One region of the Streptomyces sp. JNUCC 63 genome, then DNA from elsewhere that is predicted to be linked to it. Evidence: riboswitches for the same ligand, from Rfam matches in the RefSeq annotation. Region 1 holds a riboswitch; each other region holds the start of a gene.
The links. Region 1 has a riboswitch for cyclic di-AMP ahead of ACX25U_RS14860 (transglycosylase SLT domain-containing protein). Riboswitches for the same ligand answer to the same signal wherever they lie in the genome.
Positions count from the first base shown of each region.

Region 2: it holds a riboswitch for cyclic di-AMP, as region 1 does, so the genes downstream of both, ACX25U_RS04665 (M23 family metallopeptidase) here and ACX25U_RS14860 (transglycosylase SLT domain-containing protein) in region 1, are expected to answer to the same signal.
Region 3: it holds a riboswitch for cyclic di-AMP, as region 1 does, so the genes downstream of both, ACX25U_RS31105 (C40 family peptidase) here and ACX25U_RS14860 (transglycosylase SLT domain-containing protein) in region 1, are expected to answer to the same signal.

Region 1 covers NZ_CM135963.1:3,273,921-3,276,176, reverse strand. Annotated here, with positions in the region: gene ACX25U_RS14865 (HAD family hydrolase) at 1-314, shown strand, start outside; gene ACX25U_RS14860 (transglycosylase SLT domain-containing protein) at 343-837, opposite strand; cyclic di-AMP (ydaO/yuaA leader) riboswitch at 841-1,031, opposite strand; gene ACX25U_RS14855 (polyprenyl synthetase family protein) at 1,517-2,256, shown strand, end outside.
Region 2 covers NZ_CM135963.1:1,008,623-1,010,878, reverse strand. Annotated here, with positions in the region: gene ACX25U_RS04670 (alpha-galactosidase) at 1-1,010, shown strand, start outside; cyclic di-AMP (ydaO/yuaA leader) riboswitch at 1,279-1,470, shown strand; gene ACX25U_RS04665 (M23 family metallopeptidase) at 1,475-2,256, shown strand, end outside.
Region 3 covers NZ_CM135963.1:6,738,294-6,740,549, forward strand. Annotated here, with positions in the region: gene ACX25U_RS31100 (ATP-binding protein) at 1-412, shown strand, start outside; gene ACX25U_RS31105 (C40 family peptidase) at 472-945, opposite strand; cyclic di-AMP (ydaO/yuaA leader) riboswitch at 950-1,152, opposite strand; gene ACX25U_RS31110 (alpha/beta hydrolase) at 1,759-2,256, shown strand, end outside.

The sequences.
Region 1 (2,256 bases):
TGGCGGCGGCGGCGCGCAGTGTGGTGGGCTCCCTGGCCACGGTCACCATGTCGGGTCCGGGGACCGTCGAACTCCAGCCGTGCGGCATCACCAAGGCGACCGGGCTGGCGCTGGCCGCCGAACACCTGGGGCTGGGCCGCGAGAGCGCCCTCGCCTTCGGCGACATGCCCAACGACATCCCCATGTTCCAGTGGGCCGCCCGGGGTGTCGCCATGGCCAACGCCCACCCGGAGCTCAAGGCGGTGGCCGACGAGGTCACGCTGTCGAACGAGGACGACGGCATCGCCGTCGTCCTCGAACGATTGTTTGACTAGCCGGAGTGTGGACCGGCCCGCGTGTCCGTCAGTAGGCGCCGTTCACCTTGTCGATCGAGCCGTACCGCTTGGCCGCGTAGTTGCAGGCGGCGGTGATGTTCGCGACCGGGTCGTAGATGTCGTACGAGGTGCCCGGGACGTGGTAGGCCTTGAAGGTCGGGTCGATGACCTGCAACAGACCCTTGGACGGGATCCCCTTGGCCGCGTTGGAGTCCCAGAGGTTGATGGCCCGCGGGTTGCCGGAGGACTCGCGCATGATGTTGCGGTGGATGCCGTTGTAGGTGCCCGGGATGCCGTTCTTCTTCATGATCGCCAGGGAGGCCCGGATCCAGCCGTCGAGGTTGTTCGGGTAGCCGATGCCCGTGACCGTCTTGACGGTGGTGCCGCCGACCGGGGTCGCCGCGGACGCGCTGGTGGCGCCGAGGAGCGGCACGGCGAGAACGGCGGCACCCGTGCCGGTGACGGCGAGGGTGCGGACAGCACGGGCTATGCGGGAACGGTGGCGCTGACCCTTTGCAGGCATGGGGAATTTCCTCTCCGTCGCCTGCGAGGTGAGCTGTCGGGTTCGGGCGGGGAGGTGCCCGGCCGCGCCCTTGAGGGCACGGCTTCACCCCGAGCCGTTCCGGCACGGCGTACGACACAGGACGTACGACGCCCGGCCCGGCGACTTACCTGGGTCCCCCGCTCCTGCCGTGAGTGACTCGATCGATGGGTTCACGGGCGGCGGCAGGATTCGGCGTCCGCCCGTCGGCCGGGAACGTATGCGAGAGCGCATGCCCGGAACAAGGGCCGGATTCACGGATCGCCCTGGTTGACCTTGATCTGAGGTGTATGAGGTACTTGATCCTTTGCGTCTGTCAAGGTTCAACTGGCGTACAGGCAAAGGGAAAGTCAAGTCGACCGGGGGAAAATGGACAGGGAGGCCGGCGTGACTCAATTCACGGTTTGGCGACACGAGGAGCAATTGTGACCAACAGGAATTGAAACCCTAATAAGGGTGAATCGGGCCGCACGGGTGAGTGCCCGTATGGGCCGCGTGGCAGGCGCGTGATGGTGGTCACGTCGGGTGATGCCGCCCGGCCCGTATCGGTGGGCGCTATCGGTGATCGAAACTTGACCGGATACGCTGACTTGAGTGATGGCAGCGACCTATCGACAAACCGTGTGACCGCCAGCTGACACCAGCAGACAGGAGACCCCTCGTGACCGTCGTCGGGCCGTTCGGGCTGAACGTGCGGGACCAGGCTCTCGAAGCCGATGTCCAGGCCGGGATGGCGGCTGTCGAGGAAGGGCTGCTCGAGGCCACCAAGAGCGAGGTCCCGTTCATCACGGAGGCCGCTCAGCACCTCGTCAGGGCAGGCGGAAAGCGGTTCCGGCCACTGCTCGTGATGCTCGCGGCCCAGTTCGGCGACCCGTACGCGCCGGGGATCGTGCCGTCGGCCGTGGTCGTGGAGCTGACCCACCTGGCGACGCTGTACCACGACGACGTGATGGACGAGGCCGCGGTGCGCCGCGGCGTGGCCAGCGCGAACACCCGCTGGGGCAACTCCGTCGCCGTCCTGACCGGCGACTTCCTGTTCGCCCGGGCCTCGCAGATCCTCGCCGACCTCGGACCGGAGGCGGTCCGGGTGCAGGCCCTGGCGTTCGAGCGGCTGGTCACCGGGCAGATCCTGGAGACGGCGGGCCCGCAGGAGGGCCGGGACCCGGTCGACCACTACCTGGACGTGCTGGGCGGCAAGACCGGGTCGCTGGTGGCGGTGTCGTGCCGGTTCGGCGCGATGATGTCCGGTGCCGACGAGACGGTCGTGGACGTGCTGACGCAGTACGGCGAGCGGCTGGGCGTCGCCTTCCAGCTCGCGGACGACGTCCTGGACATCGCCTCCGACTCGCACGAGTCCGGCAAGACGCCCGGCACGGATCTGCGGGAGGGCATCGCCACGCT
Region 2 (2,256 bases), 2.3 Mb from region 1:
GCCGGTTCCCCGGCGGCCTGAAGCCGCTCGCCGACCATGTGCACGGCCTCGGCATGGAGTTCGGCATCTGGGTCGAGCCGGAGATGGTCAACCCCGACAGCGACCTGTACCGCGCGCACCCCGACTGGGCGCAGCATCAACCGGGTCGGAAGCGGACGGAGTTCCGTAACCAGCTGGTGCTCAACCTCGCGCGCGAGGACGTCCAGGAGTACCTGTGGGAGCAGCTCCACGGCCTGCTCTCCGGCGCTCCGATCGACTATGTGAAGTGGGACTTCAACCGCTGCTTCACCGACGCCGGCTGGCCCGGGGAGCCGTATCCGCAGCGCCTGTGGACCGACCATGTGCGTGCGCTGTACGCCCTGCTGGACCGGCTGCGGGCCACGCACCCGGGGGTGGCCTTCGAGTCCTGCTCGGGCGGCGGCGGCCGGATCGACCTCGGCATCCTGTCCCGTGCGGACCAGGTGTGGACCTCCGACAACACCGACCCGCTCGACCGGCTGGCCATCCAGCACGGCTTCAGCCACATCCATCCCGCGCGGGTCATGGCCGCCTGGGTCACCGACAGCCCGAACACCATGCTCAACGGGCGCGTCAGCAGCCTGCGCTTCCGCTTCGTGAGCGCCATGGCCGGGGTGCTCGGGGTGGGCGGCGACCTCACCCGGTGGACGGAGGAGGAACTGGCCGAGGCCCGGGACTGGATCGCCCTCTACAAGGAGATCCGGCCCGTGGTCCAGCGCGGCGACCTGTACCGGCTGCGGCCGCCGCGGGGCGGGTTGAGCGCGGTGCAGTACGTCCGCGGGGACGAGACCGTCGTCCTCGCCTGGCTCCAGGCGCAGCACCACGGCGAGCCGCCGCCCGCGCTGCGGCTGCGCGGCCTCGATCCGGCGGCGTCGTACGCATGCGACGAAACCGGGGAAGTGCACCGGGGCGCCGTGCTTCTGCACCACGGGATGCGCACCGGGCTGCGGGGCGACTTCGATGCGACGGTTATTCGCCTCTGCCGCATCTGATCCTTGTGCCTGAATTGCGGCGTTGATTCGAACTCGCCCAGGAATAAGGGTCGCTGGAATCGCTCGCGTGACAAGCCTCATAACGGTGACGGTGCGTTGCTTGTCGTGTTCACGTAATTCTGAGGCCTGTCCAGCAGATTGAAAAACGGACGGGAGATCGAGTTCACGCGGTGTGACCGGTGGTTCCCGTGATGGACCAAGCGAAACGCGTGGAAAGGGAACCGTCCGCTTGTCCCCGCGCGTCCTGGTCGCCTACGGTCCACACCGATCCGGACGGACGCCGAATCCTGCCGCCGTCCGGGACCCGCACACCCACCCGTGCACGGCAGGAGCGGGGGACCCACAGGAACCACCGCCTGTTCCGGTCTTCCGGAACAGGCTTGGGGTGAAGTCGCATCACGCGGCCGGGCAGCTCCAGCCCGAACCCGACAGCTCACCTCGCAGGCGCCGGAGAGGAATTCGCCATGCCCGCGAAGGGTAAGCACCGCCGTCCGAAGACCCAGCGTCTCACCCGCTCCCTCGCCGCCGCCGGAACCGGTGGCGCCGCCCTCGCCCTGCCGTTCGTCGGGGCGGCCGGCGCGCACGCGGCCCCCGCGCACTCCGCGACGGAAAGGGCCGTACAGACCGTGCCGGTGGCCGAGAAGAACACCACCGCCAAGGACACGGACGTACGGACCTACACCGTCCGGGCCGGCGACTGCCTTTCGGCGATCGCCGAGGAGCAGGACGTCCGCGGCGGCTGGCAGCAGCTCTACGCGGACAACCGCCGGGCCGTCGGCGACGACCCGTCGCTGATCCACCCGGGCCTGGAGCTCACCCTCGACGGCAAGGCCGCGACGACCGGCACCACCCGGGCGCCCCAGTCCGCGGCGCCCGACTCGTCCTCGCCGTCCGCGTCCCCCAAGTCGTCCCCCAAGTCGTCCTCCAAGCATTCCTCCGCGCCTTCCCCGTCCTCCGCGTCCTCGGCCCCGAAGGCGAAGACGGCCGCCCGGGCCGCCGAGGCCGTCTCCACCGGCTTCACCCTCCCGGTGGCCGGCAGTGCCGTCGGCACCGGCTACCGCGTGGCCGGCGGCATGTGGTCCAGCGGCTACCACACCGGTGTCGACTTCGCCGTCCCGACCGGCACCCCCGTCAAGGCCGTCGGGGCCGGCACGGTCGTCTCCGCGGGCTGGGGCGGCGCCTACGGCAACCAGGTCGTCATCAAGCTGAACGACGGCCATTACGCCCAGTACGCCCACCTGTCGTC
Region 3 (2,256 bases), 3.5 Mb from region 1:
CTCGGTCTCCGCGGCCCGCGGTTATGTGGTGAGCACCCTCGAGGAGTGGGGCCTGCCGCCGGACACGGACACCGCCGAGACCGTCCGGCTCATCGTCTCCGAGCTCGCCACCAACGCCGTACAGCACACCCTCGGGCAGTCCCCCACCTTCACGGTGGACCTCGCTCTCGTGCGTGACGAACACCTGCGGATCGGGGTGACCGACAGCCATCCGAGATTCCCGAAACGACTGCCGGCCGCCGTCCAGCAGGACAACGGCCGGGGCATGGTGATCATCCGGTGGCTCACCGCCGAGTGCGGCGGCAGGCTGACCGTGCGGCCGACCCGGGAGGGCGGCAAGACGGTCTGCATCGAGCTTCCGTGGACGGTCCCGGCCCGGCCGGTCACGGCCGCGGGGCGGCAGGAGCCGTAGCTCGTGCGGAGCCCGGGGCGGTGACGGCGCCTCAGGGCGCCGCCACCGCCCCGGGCGGGTCAGCGGACCCGGCCGTACCAGACGCTCTTCGTCCAGATCTTCTGCAGCTTCACCACGTCCCCGGTCTTCGGGGCGTGCCAGATCTTGCCCCCGCCGGCGTAGATGCCGACGTGGTAGACGTACGAGCCCGAGTGGAAGAACACCAGGTCCCCGGCCCTGCGGCTCTTCGCGGAGATGTGGCGGGTCTTGTTGTACTGCTGGTCCGCCGTGCGGGGCAGCCTCTTGCCCGCCTTCTTGAACGAGTACAGCGTGAGGCCGGAGCAGTCGAAGCTCCGCGGCCCGGTGGCGCCCCATCGGTAGGGGGAGCCCTTCTTGGACGCCGCGATATGAAGCGCCTTCGTGGCCGGTGTCGCGGCCGAGGCCTCGGAGGCCATGCCGGGAACCGCGATCGAGCCGCCCACGGCGGCCAGGGTCAGGGCCGAGGCCGTGCCGGCCCGGGCCATCAGTGACGGGACACGATTGAGCGTGGTCATGCGCAACCCTTCGTCAGCCGCCTGTGAAGGATGACCTGTCGGATTCGGGCTGGCGAAGTTGCCCGGCCGCGTTGTCGCGGCTTCACCCCAAGGGCTGCTCGGACCGGTCATGGCGTGACCGTTCCGGCGACCCGTCGTGCTTGGGTCCTCCACTCCTGCCGATCCACTTCCGTCGACCGGTCGTCCGGGCGGCGGCAGGATTCGGCGTCCGCCCGGACCGCCCCGCCGCGGTGGCGGGGGCTTGTCGTCGACACGGATCTTCACCTACGCATGTCCGAAAATCCCAACGGAATCGGGGATTTGTGTTGTTACTCACCACTCAGCCGTTCGGGTGGGCGCCCTTGCGCTCGAACGGCTGTCTCCCCCCACGGCGACTCCCGGACCAGCGCCGGAACAGCCCGTTCCGCCATCCGGGGAGGCAGGGCCGCGCAACCGGAAGGACCTCGGAAAAGGAGGGGAACCAACCCGAAAGGAGGTACGTCGTTTGGTCCGTTTCGACTCACGCCCACAGGGCTCGTTCTCACCGGCGGCGCGCGCCTGTGGGTGCGTCAGTTCACAGCATGAAGCGGCGAGCTGACGATCAGTAGGCCGACCGTGTCGAGGTGACGGGCGGTCATTTCCACCTCGGCCGGCAGCGGTGATGGCCCGGGTGACGGCATCGGGCGGCTCGCCTCGCGTCGGAATCCGCTCAGCGGGACTCGCCGCGCCGGTTATCGGATTGGCAAAGAAGGCCAGTGCCCCCTGTTCTCAAGGACCTCGCAGCCGCAAGGATCCCCCGTACCCAATTCGCAACGATGTACGGGGAGGTCCCACTTGAGGGACATGAGACCGAAGAACCGGGCGACGGCGCTCGGTTCGGCCGGCGCGCTGGTCACGGCGACCCTGATAGCCGGCGCCATGGCGACGCCCGCCGCCGCTGCGGAGAACCGCCACGGCCAGGACCGCGAGGCACGCGGCGCCGCGATCGCCGCCGAGCGCGCCGCCGAGGCCGGGATCGACTGGCAGGACTGCCCCGCCGACTGGGGGCTGGCCAAGCCCATCCAGTGCGGCTGGGTCTCGGTGCCGGTCGACTACGCCAAGCCGTACGGCAAGCAGATCAAGCTCGCCGTCGACCGCATCGGCAACACCGGCACCAAGCAGGAGCGCCAGGGCGCCCTCGTCTACAACCCGGGCGGACCGGGCGGCTCGGGCCTGCGCTTCCCGGCCCGGGTCACCTCCAAGAACCCCATCTGGGCCAACGTGGCGAAGGCCTACGACTTCGTCGGCTTCGACCCGCGCGGTGTCGGCCACTCGGCGCCCATCTCCTGCGTG